Regions from separate parts of the Rhodoferax sp. RT5P35 genome, predicted to be linked through region 1. Evidence: predicted binding sites of a transcription regulator. Region 1 holds the regulator's gene; each other region holds the start of a gene.
The links. The regulator FNR, encoded in region 1, switches genes on or off when oxygen is low (the NO sensors DNR and NnrR bind a similar motif). The targets are predictions, from matches to a motif close to TTGATNNNNATCAA.

Region 1 (5,097 bases):
TTGGCGTTGCCGACAGCACTTTCTACAGCCTGGAGCTGCTGGGCAAGGTCCAGACAGGCGCGGCCTTCTTCCATCATAGTGATGATGCTTTTGAGATGGCCTTCGGCCCGTTTGAGTCGTTTGATGATGTCCGGGTGTGAGGTATGGATGGTCATGCCTACATATTATCCTATCCCCCTGGATAGGATATTTTTGTAGGGTAAATACACATGAGGCATCTGGTGGAATGCGTCGTATTGATTCCCACACTGTGCGACGGGCATCGCCCCCATAGCCGATGAAGACACAGAGCGGACCCAGGTGACGCGGGATTTTTGGCTCGACCGGGAGCGGATGCTGCGGTTTTCTCTACAACCTTGATTTACAGAAGACTTTGGCAGAACGCCAAAACCCGCGGGTCCATGTCGTGCAGCAAGGCCCATACGGCCACGCCCGCCAGTGACGCACCCGCCACCCGCATGCCCCATTCCTTACGCTGGGGGCTGCGCCAAACCTGCAGGCGCACCCACAGCCAGGGTCCGACCACCAGGGTGATGCTGCTGCCCAGAGCAAACAAAGCCATGCACAGCGCGCCCTCCAGCGGGCCGCCGCTGAGGGATGCGACCAACAGGGCCGAGTACAGCAGGCCGCAGGGCATGAGCGCCCAGGCGGCCCCGGCCACGAACACCCAGGCCCGGCCTGCCAACCGGGGCCGCAACCGCGACCATAAGTTGCGTCCCAGGCCATCGACCCACACCGGTTGCCGCGCCAGCACCAGCAGCATGCCGCCCCAGACCAGCACCGCCACGTGGAACAGCGTCCACACCGGGCGCAGCGCGGCGGCAGGTGCCGTCAGCCAGGCGAGCGTGTTGACGGTAGCGGCGGCCAGCGCACCCGCCAGCGTGTAGCCCAGCAAGCGCCCGGCCTGCAGTTGCAGCATGCCCTGGCGGGCCCCGGCGACCCGCACCACGCCCGCGCAGGCCGCACCGCACATGCCCGCGCAATGCGGGCCACCGGCCAGGCCCATGAGAAGGGCGGTCCAGGCCAGGGAGTTCTGCATCGTCATTACTTACCCTCTCGCATGGAGCCAGAACGCACGCCCACCAGAAACACCGCAGAACTGGCTTTGCCAGGCTGCTGGTGTTGCCCCCTGCAAGGGGGTTGGAGAAAGATGCGAAGCACTGCAGCCTGGGGGTGTGCTAAATGATCCGTGAGAAACGGGCGCGGTTCTGGTCGGCTTGCAGGTAGCGGTCGAACACCATGGCCACGGCGCGCACAAAGAACCAGCCGGTGGCGGTGACCTGGATGCTGGTGGCATCCACCGTGGCCATGCCGGCCTGCACCAGGGGCTGCAGGGCCTGCAGCTCGGCGGCAAACGTGGCTTTGAAGTCCACCAGGTAGGCCAGTTCAATGGATTCAAACTGCACCATGCCCTGGCACATAATGGCCATGATGATGGCGCGGCGCACCACGTCGTCGCGGTTCAGGGCCAGGCCGCGCACCACCGGCAGCTGGCCCTGGTCGATCATGTCGCAGTAGGCCTCCAGGGTCTTGGCATTCTGGCTGTAGGTGGGGCCGATGCGGCCAATGGCCGACACGCCCAGGCCGACCAGGTCGCAGTCGGGCTGGGTGCTGTAGCCCTGGAAGTTGCGGTGCAGCCGCCCCTGGCGCTTGGCCACGGCCAGCGCGTCGTTGGGCAGGGCGAAATGGTCCATGCCCACGTAAACGTAGCCCGCGCCGATGAGCGCGTCCAGCGCCTGCGACAGCATGGCCAGCTTGGCCGCGCCGCTGGGCAGCTCGGCGTTGAGGATGCGGCGCTGCGGCTTGAAGCGCTCGGGCAGGTGGGCGTAGGCGTACAGGGCGATACGGTCGGGGCGCAGCGCCACGATCTGCTCCAGCGTGTGGGCAAACGAGGTGGGTGTTTGGCGCGGCAGGCCGTAGATCAGGTCGGTGTTGATGGATTCGAAGCCTAAGCGGCGGGCTTCGGCCACCAGCCCAAACACCTGCTCGGCGGGCTGCACGCGGTGCACGGCCTTTTGTACGTCGGCATCGAAATCCTGCACGCCAAAGCTCAGGCGGTTGAAGCCCAGCGCCGCCAGGGCCGCCAGCCGTGTGGCATCCACGGTGCGCGGATCGACCTCGATGGCGTATTCGCCGCCCGGGGCCAGGCTGAAGTGGCGGCGCAGCAGGGCCATCAGCTGGGCCAGTTCGTCATCGCTCAAAAACGTGGGGCTGCCGCCGCCCAGGTGCAACTGGCTGACCACCCGGCCCGTGCCGAGCTGGGCGGTGTGCAGGGCCATTTCGCGCTCCAGGTACTGCAGGTAGGCCGCGCCGCGTTCGTGGCGCTTGGTGATGATCTTGTTGCAGGCGCAGTAGTAGCACAGCGATTCGCAAAACGGGATGTGCACGTAGAGCGACAGCGGCAGAGCGGTGGCGGTGTCCCGGCGCAGGCGCAGGGCGCGGGCGTAGTCCTCGCCGCGGAAGGCTTCCACGAAGCGGTCGGCGGTGGGGTAGGAGGTGTAGCGCGGCCCCGGCACGTCAAAGCGCTTTAAAAGTTCAGTCGAAACACAGGTCATAAAAAGCGCTTTGGTTGCATCTATGCACTGTGCCGCGAAGGACGCACGCCTTACTTGACCTAGATCAAGCCGCCTGCAGATGCTTGTGGCGAGAATGGTTGTTTACAAAAGCCCCTACTGCGCGCATGACCCCTATCGCCATCAAAGTTGCCTGCTCGAACTGCAATCTGCGTGAGCTGTGCATGCCACTGGGCCTGAACCAAGACGAGTTAAACCGTATAGACGATCTGGTGGCCGTGCGCCGCAAGGTCAAACGCGGGGCCACGCTGTTCCGCAATGGCGAGGCGTTTACCGCGCTGTACGCTATCCGCACCGGGTTTTTCAAAACCTCCATCACCACCGAGGACGGGCGCGACCAGGTCACGGGTTTTCAGATGGCGGGTGAGATCATCGGGCTGGACGGCATCGTCAACGACCAGCACACCTGCGACGCGGTGGCGCTGGAGGATGCCGAGGTCTGCGAGATGCCGTTTGACCGCATCGAAGAACTGTCGCGCGAGGTCAACGCCCTGCAGCGCCATGTGCACAAGATCATGAGCCGCGAAATCGTGCGCGAGCACGGCGTGATGCTGCTGCTGGGCAGCATGCGGGCAGAGGAGCGGCTGGCGGCTTTTTTGCTGAACCTGGTGCAGCGCCTGCATGCGCGCGGCTTCTCACCGCTGGAGTTGGTGCTGCGCATGACGCGCGAAGAGATCGGCAGCTACCTGGGCCTGAAGCTGGAAACGGTGAGCCGCACCTTCTCCAAGTTTGCCGAGGACGGGATGGTGGAGGTCAAACAGCGCCACATCCGCATCCTCGATGCCGAGGCCTTGAAGCGCATCGTTAATCTTCAGCCCTGTTTATAGTTGCAGCGCCTACCGGCTAGCCTACCAGCAGGGTCAGGCTGCTGATCATTGCCGCCACGGCCCAGAAGGCAAAGAAAGACAGGCTGTACACGCCCTGGCGTGACAGGTCCAGCGGCTGGCCCAGCCAGTGCAAGCTGCTAGGGTCCACCACCGCAAACACCAGACCCTCCAGCAAACAAGCGCCCAAAAATCCCGACCACAGCACACTGGTGATGCGTTGTACTGCCATGCTGCCCGCCTACTTCTGCCGCACCGCGCCGGGGGGCGTGGCGGCGTGGTTGCGCGCTTGCTCGGCTGGGGCCAGGGTGCCCTGCAGGGCCAGCGTCTTGTTGATCTCCAGGCCCTGGCGGTAATAGTCCTGCGCCAGCACCGGATCTTGCCGGGTGAAGGCCAGCCAGGCCGTAACAAGAGCGGCTACCACCACGATCAGCGGGCCGGAGATGACCAGCCACACGTGGCCGTATTTCCACCAGGGTTGCGAAGTTTTTTCAGACATGGACTTTCTCCTTAATGTGAACAAGGCATCTAGCTATTCCCCACCCAGCATGCGGGCAGAACGCACACTTTCCAGAAACACCGCAGAACTGGCAATGCCCGGCTGCTGGTGTTGCCCCCTGCGTGTCGAATCGGTTTTGGTAAACCGGTTCGAGGGGGGTTGGCGAAAGATGCGAAGCACTGCAGCCTGGGGGTGAGTAATTAGCGGGGCACGATAAACGTGGATTTCTCGGATACGCGGTCTTTGCCGTCGGCACTGGCGATGTCAAACACCACCGGGTGCGAACCCGGCGTGGCCGAGCCATAGGGGATGTGCAGGCGCACCGCCACCCAGCGCGACTGCACGGCACCCACCTCCACCTCGGTTTCCGATGCAACTTCCAATCCGGCCAGCCCGTCCAGCCCGTGGGCCGATAGCGTGTAGCGCTGGGGCGATTCGGTGGCGTTCATCACCTGCAGGCGGTAAACGTTCTCTAGCTGGCCCCCGGCCACAATGCGCGACAGGGCGGCGCGGTCGCGCACCACGTCCACCTTCAGCGGGGTGCGCAGTGCCAGGCTGATGCCCAGGCACAGCATCAGGGTCCATAGCAGCGCGGTGTAAACCAGCACCCGGGGCCGCAGCACCCTGCGCAGGATCTGGCGGGCCGTCCAGCCCCCGGCCATGCCGTTCTCGGTGGCAAAGCGGATCAGGCCGCGGGCATAGCCCATTTTGTCCATCACCCCATCGCACACGTCCACACAGGCCGCGCAGTTGATGCACTCGTACTGCAGGCCCTGGCGGATGTCGATGCCGGTGGGGCAGACCTGCACGCACAGGGTGCAGTCCACGCACGACCCCAGGCCCAGCGCCGCAGGGTCGGCTTTGCGGGAACGGGCACCGCGCGGCTCACCCCGGTTGGCGTCATAGCTGACGATGAGCGTGTCCTTGTCGAACATGGCGCTCTGAAAGCGGGCGTAGGGGCACATGTACTTGCATACCTGCTCGCGCATGAAGCCCGCATTGCCGTAGGTAGCCGCGCTGTAAAACAGGCCCCAAAAGACCTCCCACGAGCCGAAGTTCAGCTGCAGCGACTCCTGCAGCAGGTCTTGGGTGGGGGTGAAATACGACACAAAGGTGAAGCCGGTCCACAGTGACAGCAGCATCCACACTGCATGCTTGGCCCACTTCTTGCCGATCTTGTGGGCAGACAGGGGGCCGCCGT
Region 2 (5,097 bases), on a different contig from region 1:
GACGGTATGACCCAGGAGGAGCTGTCGAAGATGTTTGCGATCTCGCGCGCCACCATAGGACGCATGTTGCGACGCGCCCAAGCCACTGGCATCGTCGAAATCCGGGTCCGTCCGCATGCAGCATTTGCCTCTGACATCGAAAAGGAGTTGATCCAGCGGTTTGGCATCCAGCGAGCGCTTTTGGCGGTGGATCACAACGATGCCGACAAGCAGCGTGGGCTGCTGGCCGGGCTGGTTGCCGCCTACCTGGATCGCGAGTTGGCAGATGGCTCCGTCATCGCGGTGGGCATGGGGCGCAATGTCAGCGCAGTCTCGGAACACGCCATGTCGGCTACTTTGCGACGTTGCGTCTTTGTCAGCGCCATTGGGGGCTCCTACCGTGGCGGTGAAACCATGAATGCCGACCACATTGCGCGGCGTCTATCGGCCCGCTTTGGCGGTGAGTGTGAATCGCTCTACGCGCCCGCGTTAGTGCGTGATCCAGCCGTGCGCGAAGCGCTGATCGAAAACGAAACCGTTCGGCACACGCTGGACAAAGCCCGCCGCGCGGATATCGCTCTAGTTGGGGTTGGTGACATGTCGGAATACAGCAATATCGTGCGCATGGGCTGGTTCTCACCCAGCGAAATCACCCACGCCAAAATGACTGGGGCGGTGGGCGATTTGATGGGTTACGACTTCATCGACATCCACGGAAAACCGGCATCCAGCGCCATGCAGGGCCGTGTCATCGGACTCTCGTTGCCCGATCTGCAACGCATTCCGAATGTGCTGGCCGTGGCCAGTGAGCCAACCAAGGTGGCCGCTATTTTGGGCGCTTTGCGCTCGGGCGTCCTCAACACCTTAGCTACCACCGTGACCAATGCGATCTCGGTGCTCAACCTCGATAAAGCAATGCAGTCCACGTCGCCGGCTGCGGTGGCAGGCGCTTGAGCATGGGACGCGTACGCATCCAGACCCATGACTTCGACCTCAGTGCTGAGACGGCGGCATTGTGCCAAGGTGACCGCCGCGTGGGCGCAGTGGTGAGCTTTTTAGGCACAGTGCGCGACTGGCACCCTGATGCCAGCGGTGAAGTCACCAGCATGGAGCTAGAGCACTACCCCGGCATGACCGAGCGGGCGATTGAGGCGATGGTGGACCAGGCGATGACCCGCTTCAACATTTACGCTGCCCAGGTGATCCACCGCGTGGGGCTGCTGCAGCCGCTAGACCAGATTGTGTGGGTGGCGGTCAGCGCGGCGCACCGGGGCGAGGCGTTCCAGGCCTGCCAATTCTTGATGGACTATTTGAAAACCCAGGCCCCGTTTTGGAAGAAAGAGCAAACCCCGGATGGGGCGCGTTGGGTCGATGCCCGGGTGCAGGACGATGCTGCTTTGCAGCGCTGGGGTATTGCGGCCAGCAACGCCTGACTAACCCAGCAGCGGCAGGCCCTGGTCCAGCACCAGCAGCCGCTGCACCAGGGCCTGCGAGACCGCCGTCATCGGAGCCCGCAGCCTCGGCTGCATCTGCCCGTGGTAAGACTGATTTTCTGGGCGATGTTCAGTGCAGAAAAATAGTTGCCTTGGCGGAACAAGGCTAGCGCCTCGGTAAGTTGCTTGCGCATACAGTGTATTTTCTGGTGGATGTGTGGTTGCGGTGAGAAGCTGCGGGCTTGGTGCGCCGCAGCCAAAGCCTGCAAAGCCTAATTCAGGTACTTAGGCCGTTCTGCCGCGACCGGTACGTCGTTCGCCTGCAACCCCGGCGTTCCCAGCACATCGCTACCTTCACCCCAGGCCGACTGCCGCAAGGCACGCTCTAGCAGTTGCACCAGGCCGTGCACCAGCGGTGGGGCCAGCTCCACCTGGAAGCCGCGGCCGTTGGTCTGGCCTACCAACTGCTCGTTGAAGGCAATTTTCAAAGGGCCGTTGGCCACCGGGGTGATGCGCACTTCGGTCACCAGCAGCGGGGCGCTGCCCAAGGGCAGGGTGGTGGGGGCGGCATCGGGTGCATCTTGGTAGGGCGTGGAAAAATCGGCATCCCGCAGCACGGCTTCGCGCTGGAAGTCGGCCAGCATCTTCTTGCTGGCATCGTCGCGCAAGTGGGTTGTGCCGCCGTCTTGCCGCGCCACATGCTCCACTACGGCCTTGTTGAGCGTGGGCCACAGGGCCAGTGTGAGGCGGCGGGTGAGCCACAGGCGCATTTCGGTGCCATCGGTGGATTTGATGCGGACCAGAATGCGGTCTTGCTCCTGGTTGTAGCGGGCCGACAGCTGGTGGATGTTCATAGGCCGATTTTAGGACTTTGGCCAAAGTTGCATTTGCTTCTATTTTTGTAGCTGCTCGTGCTTATTTCATATGCGCTAGAGGCTGATTTTCTATAAATCTAGTACTTGTAGGACTGACGCAGCGCCCTCTGTGTCAGCCTTCCGGCGCACAGGGGGTCTTGCCTAAGTCCTGGCTTGATCTGGCGCAAGCTTGTCCACAGAGCAGGCCTTGAAAATGCAGAGCTCTGGCCCATCTGTCACAGCATTGGAGATCCACATGCGACAAGACAAACTTACTACCAAATTTCAGGAAGCCCTGGGCGACGCACAAACCCTGGCACTCGGTGCCGACCACGGCTATATCGAACCAGCCCACGTATTGGCGGCCATGCTGCGCCAGGATGACGGCCCGCAGGCGCTGCTGCAGCGCGCGGGCGTGAACGTGCCCAGTCTGCTGGCCGTGGCCGAGGCGGCCCTCAAGAAGCTGCCCACTGTGCACGGGCAAGACCAGGTACAAATCAGCCGCGATATGGGCAGCCTGCTGCAGGGCGCTGAAAAAGAGGCCATCAAGCGCGGCGACCAGTTCGTCTCCAGCGAACTGTTTTTGCTGGCGCTGACCGACAGCAAGGCCGACTTTGGCCAGCAGGTACGCGCCGCGGGCCTGACCCGCAAATCGCTGGAAGCCGCGATCGATGCGGTGCGCGGCGGCCAAAACGTGGACAACGCCGATGCCGAAGGCCAGCGCGAATCGCTCAAAAAATACTGCCTCGACCTGACTGAGCGTGCCCGCATGGGCAAGCTGGACCCGGTGATTGGCCGCGACGACGAAATCCGCCGCGCCATCCAGGTGCTGCAGCGCCGTACCAAGAACAACCCGGTGCTGATCGGCGAACCCGGCGTCGGCAAGACCGCTATCGTCGAAGGCCTGGCCCAGCGCATCGTGGCGGGCGAGGTGCCCGAATCGCTCAAAGGCAAGCGCGTACTCTCGCTAGACATGGCGGCCCTGCTGGCTGGGGCCAAGTTCCGCGGTGAATTCGAAGAGCGCCTGAAGACCGTGCTCAAAGAGCTGGCCAAGGACGAAGGCCAGACCATCGTCTTCATCGACGAGCTCCACACCATGGTCGGCGCGGGCAAGGCCGAGGGCGCGATGGACGCGGGCAATATGCTCAAGCCCGCCCTGGCACGCGGCGAGCTGCACTGCGTGGGCGCCACGACGTTGGACGAGTACCGCAAGTACATCGAAAAAGACGCGGCCCTGGAGCGGCGCTTCCAAAAGATTTTGGTCGGCGAGCCCACGGTGGAGGCCACCATCGCCATCCTGCGCGGCCTGCAGGAAAAGTACGAAGTGCACCATGGCGTGCAGATCACCGACCCGGCCATCGTGGCCGCGGCCGAGCTCAGCCACCGCTACATCACCGACCGGTTCTTGCCCGACAAGGCGATTGACCTGATTGACGAGGCTGCGGCCAAGATCAAGATTGAAATGGATTCCAAGCCCGAGGTGATGGATAAGCTGGACCGCCGCCTGATCCAACTGCAGATCGAGCGCGAAGCCGTGAAGCGCGAGAAAGACGAATCCTCGCAAAAGCGCCTGGGCCTGATCCAGGAAGAAATTGTCAAACTGCAAAAGGAAATCGCCGACTACGACGAAATTTGGCAGGCCGAAAAAGCCCAGGCCCAGGGCAGCGCCCACGTGATGGAAGCGATTGAAAAAATGCGCTTCCAGATCGAGGAACTCAAGCGCAAGGGCGACTTCAACAAGGTCGCCGAGCTGCAATACGGCAAGCTGCCCGAGCTGGAAAAGCAACTCAAGGAAACCCAGGCCAAGGAATCGGTGAAAGGCACTACCAGCGCGCCGCGCCTGCTGCGCACCCAGGTGGGCGCGGAAGAAATCGCCGAAGTGGTGGCCCGCGCAACCGGCATCCCGGTGAGCAAACTGATGCAGGGCGAGCGCGACAAGTTGCTGCAGATGGAAGTCAAGCTGCACGACCGCGTGGTCGGCCAAGACGAGGCCATCACGGCGGTAGCCAACGCCATCCGCCGCTCGCGCGCAGGCCTGTCCGACCCGAACCGGCCCACCGGCTCCTTCCTGTTCCTGGGCCCCACAGGCGTGGGCAAGACCGAGCTGTGCAAGGCGCTGGCGGGCTTTATGTTCGACTCGGAAGACCACCTCATTCGCATCGACATGAGCGAGTTCATGGAGAAGCATTCGGTGGCCCGGCTGATTGGTGCGCCGCCCGGCTACGTGGGCTACGAGGAGGGTGGCTACTTGACCGAGGCCGTGCGCCGCAAGCCCTACAGCGTGCTGCTGCTGGACGAGGTAGAGAAGGCGCACCCCGATGTCTTCAACGTGCTGCTGCAGGTGCTGGACGATGGCCGCCTGACCGACGGCCAAGGCCGCACCGTGGACTTCAAGAACACCGTGATCGTGATGACCAGCAACATCGGCTCGCCCATCATCCAAACCATGGTGGGCCGTGACTATGAGGACATCAAGGACGCGGTGCAGGACGAGCTGAAGAACTATTTCCGCCCGGAATTTTTGAACCGCATCGACGAGACCGTGGTGTTCCACGCGCTGGACGCGAAGAACATCGAAGCCATCGCTGCCATCCAGATCAAGGTGCTGGAAGCACGCCTGGCCAAGATGGACCTGACGCTGCAGGTGTCGCCCGCGGCCATCGCCGAGCTGGCCAAGGTCGGATTCGACCCGGTGTTCGGCGCGCGCCCCCTGAAGCGCGCCATCCAGCAGCGCATCGAAAATCCTCTGTCGAAGCTGCTGCTGGAAGGCAAGTTCCTGCCCAAGGACGTGATTCCAGTGGACGTGGACCCGATCCAGGCGCCGGGGCAGT
Region 3 (5,097 bases), on a different contig from region 1:
CCGAGGCCCCGGCCCACTACGACAATTATTCCGGCTGCGGCAACACCATCGACATACGCCAGCCGCGCGTGCTGCAAATGGTGCTGGACAGCCTGCGCTACTGGGTGGGCGAGATGCATGTGGACGGCTTCCGGTTTGATCTGGCCCCGGTGCTGGGCCGCACCGACACCGGTTTTGACCGCAACAGCGCCTTCTTCACCGCCGTGGCCCAAGACCCGGTGCTGTCGCGCGTGAAAATGGTCGCCGAGCCCTGGGATATCGGGCCCGGCGGCTACCAGACCGGCGGTTTTCCGCGTGGCTGGCTGGAATGGAACGACCATTTCCGCGACAGCATGCGCGGCTTCTGGATACAAACCGCCGCCGCTTCCGGTGCGCCGGTGGCCGACAACACCCGTGCCGACATGGCCCAGCGCCTGTGCGGCTCCAGCGACATGTACCAACCGCGCCAACGCGCCCCCGGCGAGTCGGTGAACTACGTGGTATCGCACGACGGCTTCACCCTGCGCGATCTGGTGAGCTACAACCAGCGCCACAACCTGGCCAACCTGGAAGACAACCGCGACGGCCACGGCCACAACCTCAATTTCAACTGTGGTGCCGAAGGCCCTAGCGATGATCCGGCCGTCACCACCTTGCGCGGCAACCTGCAACGCGCCCTTCTTGCTACTACTTTGCTAGCACAAGGCACACCGCTGATATGCGCTGGCGATGAATTAGGCCATACACAAGGTGGCAACAATAACCCGTACTGCCAGGACAACCCCACCACCTGGATCGACTGGGCCGCCGCCGACGAAGATCTCCTCGCTTTCACCCGCCGCGTCATCGCCCTGCGCCACCAGGCCCTGCCTTTTGCCAATCACTGGTACAGCGGCGTGGCCGACGTGCTGGGCCTGCCCGATCTGTCGTGGCTGCGTGGCAGCGGTGTGCCCCTGGAAGGCGATGCCTGGCGCGACCCGCAGCACCGGGTGCTGGGCTGCCTGATCGGCAAACCCGGCAAGGCCCGTGCCCCGCTGCTGCTGCTGGTCAATGCAGGCAACACCATTGACCCCTTCCTGCTGCCCGCCGGTGCCTGGCAGGTGGTGCTGGACAGCACCCAACCACGCGGCCTGGGCGGCTGGGTGGGCCAGGGCAAAGACATCTTTCCACTGCCCGCCAACAGCCTGGTATTGCTGGCCGCCAAAGGCGCAGGACTGTCGATTTAAAGAGGTGCGCCCTGCAAGGGGTGCCCGGCCAACCGGGTCAGTATTCCCAACGGGCTCTGGTCGGGCCGGTACTGGTGCTGGGGCGGCATGAAAAATGTCTGCTCCATCATGTACTGGCCGCCGTGCACCGCGTGCAGGGTTTGGTCGGAAAAACATACCCAGGTGCTGCCCGCAGCAAACTCGACCACAGTTTGCGGCGCGTTCTTTTGGTAGTTCGCGTCGCGCTTCAAGTGGTCGTGCAGTTGCAGCATCATGTGGTCGTACTCGCTGCGCAGCGACTTGGTGATGCCCAGGCCGCGCAGCAAGTGCGCCTCCCAGGCCCGATAACCGGGAATCAAGGGCAAAAACTGCTGGGCCATGGCCTCGAACGGCTCGCCCACTCGCCACACCCGGGGCTTGTGCTGCGGGTTGATGTTGCTGAACACCCGCAGAATTCGCTCGCCCCGGTTCGGCCGCGACGGGAACGCATCTACGTGCAGGCGCTTGTCGTCGGCCCGCCACGACTGGGTGCGCGTGGCCACCTCGGTCGGGCGGTAGCTGGTGGGCTCCAGCCGCAAATGGGCGCTGTAACGGGGAAACAGGCCGTGCACCAGCTGCACCGCTTGGCGGCGAAAGCGCTGCATCATGTCGCTCAGGGCGGCCATTTCTTCTGGCGAACCCACGGCCCCCTTGACGACACCGTGCGCAGGCTGGCTGATGTTGCGCGATTTGGGAGCCCGTACGCCGGGGCGTAGCAGCGGTAGTTCGTCTGGCGTCAGCGTAAACGCCAGCGCCGGAAAATACAGCACGCCGCCGTTTTCCAGCGTGTCGGTCAGCGCTTCGACCGGATGGCGCCCCCCCCAATCGGACCCCGTGACTTCCATGATTTGATGTGACATGCCCTGATTTTCCCCGAGAACGGTGCCGCCTATTGACGAGCGTAAATAAAGTTCGTCGGAGAAAAATAAAGTCTGTTGGGATACCGGGTTAAGGCAGATTCAACATCACTTTTGGGCTGTTACGATGTCTGCTTTCGGCCAGCAGCGGACATTCAGACAGCAATAAGAGGATTGACATTAACCCATGCCGTTTAACGTTGAAGATCACTTTATAGAGGCAGCTGAGGCAGAGCTTCAGACCCGGTTCCCGTCTTCGTATCGGGCAGCCATGAGCCAGTCGAATGGTGAAACGCTATCCACTGCTGCCGATGATTGGGAGATTCACCCCTTCGCTGATACATCAGATAGAAAACGAATCTCCCGCACGCTGAACAGCGTTGTCAAAGAGACACAAGGCATTCGAATTCTCCACCCTAATCGCCAAGGTGCGCTACATGGTGTCAAATGACCGGTGAAACATCCTCCACCGCGCAGTCGCGCGAAGACGAGCTCGAGCGCTTCGTCAGACTCTTCTCACAGGCTCCCAGCTTCATGGCCTATTTTCGCGGCCCATCCCATGTCATTGAGTTCGCCAACCCCAACTATTTGAAATTGGTCGGCGACCGCCCAGTGCTAGGCAAGGAGATGGCCGCTGCGCTCCCGGAAGTGGCCGAGCAGGGGTATGTGGAGCTGCTCGGCCAAGTGTTCGCATCGGGCATCCCCTACTCCGTGGAGAGCGCTAAATACCTGATGAAAGCTGGCGAAGCCGAGCCCGTCGTTGAGCTGTTCGTCGATTTCGTCCTCCAACCCGTCCGGGACTCGGACGGTTCGGTCGAGGGAATTTTTCTCCAAGGCTTGGACGCCACCGATCGGGTAGCCATGAGGACGCGCAGTGAGGCGTTGGCGGAGCTCACCGAGAAGGTCGCAGCCGCCGGGTCGACGGAAGAGATCAGCTTTTTGGCGTCGGAAATGCTTGGCAAGTCCTTGTCGGTCAGCCGCGTCGGATTTGGCGCGGTCGACCACTTCAAGGAGACGTCGACCGTCGAGCGGGACTGGCGCGCGCCCGGAGTCGAAAGCCTTGCCGGGTCGATCCATCTTCGCGACTACGGATCGTTCATCGACAGCTTGAAGCGAAACGAATTCATCGCGATCAACGACGTGCGAGAGGACCCGAGAACCAACTCGGCGGCAGCCTCGCTCGAGGCCAAGGCAGCGCGCTCGTTTGTGAACGTCCCCGTGCTCGAGGCGGGCATTTTGGTTGGCGTGTTCTTCGTGAATTTCAAGGACGAGCGGCGGTGGACCGCGGGCGAATTGGCGTTCACCAAAGAGGTCGGCCAACGCGTCGTCAACTGGCTCGAGCGGTTCAAGAAGACCCGGGCGTTGGAGAAAAGCGAGGCCCGGCTTCTCTCGGCCACCGAGGCCGCGCGCCTGGGCGTGTGGGATTTGAACTTGGCCACGTTTTCCCTCGAAGCGTCGACGCACTGCAAAGAAAACTTCGGGCGCCGACTCGACGAGGTATTCACCTACGCACAGCTTCTCGATGCGGTGCATCCTGACGACCAGGCAAGAATGCGCGACGCGGTGGCGCGGTCGCTCTCCACGCGCGAAACCTACGACATCGAATACCGGATCGTTCGACCGGACGGGAGGTTGATATGGGTGCGCGTGACGGGCGAGGTCAAGTGCGGAATCGACGGCGTGCCAAGCTCCATGGCGGGTATATCCCAAGACATCACCGAAGTGGTGCTGTCGCGGCGCCGCGCCGAGCTGCTTGAATACCTCGACCGGGACGTCTTCGGCGGCCCGCTGGATGCCGACGAGGTGGCCTACCGCGCCGCTGAGGCTTTGGGCCGCGTGCTGGACGTGAGCCGAGTAGGTTACGGCACCATCGACATGGCGCGCGAGTCAATTGCGATCGCTCGCAATTGGAACGCTCCGGGCACCAAAGAGCTTTCGGGCACGTTTCAATTCAGGGATTTCGGCACTTTCATCGAGGACTTAAAGCGGGGCGAGACCGTGGTGTTCGCCGATGCGCGGTTGGACCCTCGGACGCGCCACACGGCCAACGCCCTGATCGAAGTCGGTGTGCGCGCCATGGTCAACATGCCGGTGAGCGAAGGTGGCGATTTCGTGGCGATGCTTTTTCTCAACAACGCAACCGTAAGGCCCTGGACGGCCGATGAACTGGTGCTCATCAAGGAAGTCGCGCACCGAACCCGCCAAGCTGTCGAGCGACGCCGCGCCGAGGAGGAGCTCCAGGAACTGGCCTTCACCCTTGAGCAACAGGTCCAAGAGCGCACCGCGAAGCTGATGAAGGCGGAAGCTGCGCTGCGCCAATCCCAGAAGATGGAGGCGGTGGGCCAGCTCACTGGAGGCCTGGCCCACGACTTCAATAACTTGCTCGCCGTCATGTCGAACAGCTACGAGTTGTTGCGCCGCAAGCTGCAGGGAGGCCCGGATTTGGAGCGATACCTCGACATCGGGCAGAGGGCAGTCAAGCGCGCGGCATCCTTGACCCACAGGCTGCTCGCGTTCTCGCGCCAACAGACCCTGGAGCCCAAAGTGTTCAACGTCAACGCGTTGATCGGGGGCTTCGAAGACTTGATCCGGCGCACGATCGGCCCAGAAATCGTGTTGGAGGTCGTCGGCGGCATTGGGCTCTGGTCCGTCAATGCAGACCCCAGCCAGTTGGAGAACGCGCTGCTGAACCTGTGCATCAATGCGCGCGACGCGATGCCCGCTGGCGGCCGTCTCGTGATCGAGTCGGCCAACCGGGCTCTGGACGAGCGCGCGGCGAGCGCGCTCGAAATGCTGCCCGGGCAATACATCTCGATTTGCGTGAGTGATGAGGGGACCGGCATGGCGCCAGACATCGTTGCCCGCGCGTTCGACCCATTCTTCACCACCAAGCCGATCGGTATGGGGACGGGGCTAGGCCTGTCCATGGTGTACGGCTTCGCCAGGCAATCGGGCGGGCACACGCGTATCTATTCGGAAGTGGGCTCGGGCACTAACGTCTGCATCTACCTTCCCAG

Region 2: the regulator FNR is predicted to act here: its motif matches at 2,441-2,454, upstream of clpB (ATP-dependent chaperone ClpB).
Region 3: the regulator FNR is predicted to act here: its motif matches at 2,116-2,129, upstream of AC097L_RS01190 (Kdo hydroxylase family protein).

What each region holds. Positions count from the first base shown of each region.
Region 1 is NZ_JBWMAX010000004.1:115,786-120,882, forward strand. Features, by position in the region: gene AC097L_RS07180 (metal-sensing transcriptional repressor) at 1-155, opposite strand, end outside; gene AC097L_RS07185 (sulfite exporter TauE/SafE family protein) at 362-1,045, opposite strand; gene hemN (oxygen-independent coproporphyrinogen III oxidase) at 1,179-2,555, opposite strand; gene fnr (fumarate/nitrate reduction transcriptional regulator Fnr) at 2,681-3,400, shown strand; gene AC097L_RS07200 (hypothetical protein) at 3,417-3,629, opposite strand; gene AC097L_RS07205 (FixH family protein) at 3,639-3,896, opposite strand; gene ccoG (cytochrome c oxidase accessory protein CcoG) at 4,097-5,097, opposite strand, start outside.
Region 2 is NZ_JBWMAX010000007.1:178,429-183,525, forward strand. Features, by position in the region: gene AC097L_RS13195 (sugar-binding transcriptional regulator) at 1-933, shown strand, start outside; gene AC097L_RS13200 (molybdenum cofactor biosynthesis protein MoaE) at 936-1,412, shown strand; gene AC097L_RS13205 (hypothetical protein) at 1,685-2,266, opposite strand; gene clpB (ATP-dependent chaperone ClpB) at 2,523-5,097, shown strand, end outside.
Region 3 is NZ_JBWMAX010000001.1:249,535-254,631, reverse strand. Features, by position in the region: gene glgX (glycogen debranching protein GlgX) at 1-1,205, shown strand, start outside; gene AC097L_RS01190 (Kdo hydroxylase family protein) at 1,202-2,083, opposite strand; gene AC097L_RS01185 (SMI1/KNR4 family protein) at 2,268-2,531, shown strand; gene AC097L_RS01180 (ATP-binding protein) at 2,528-5,097, shown strand, end outside.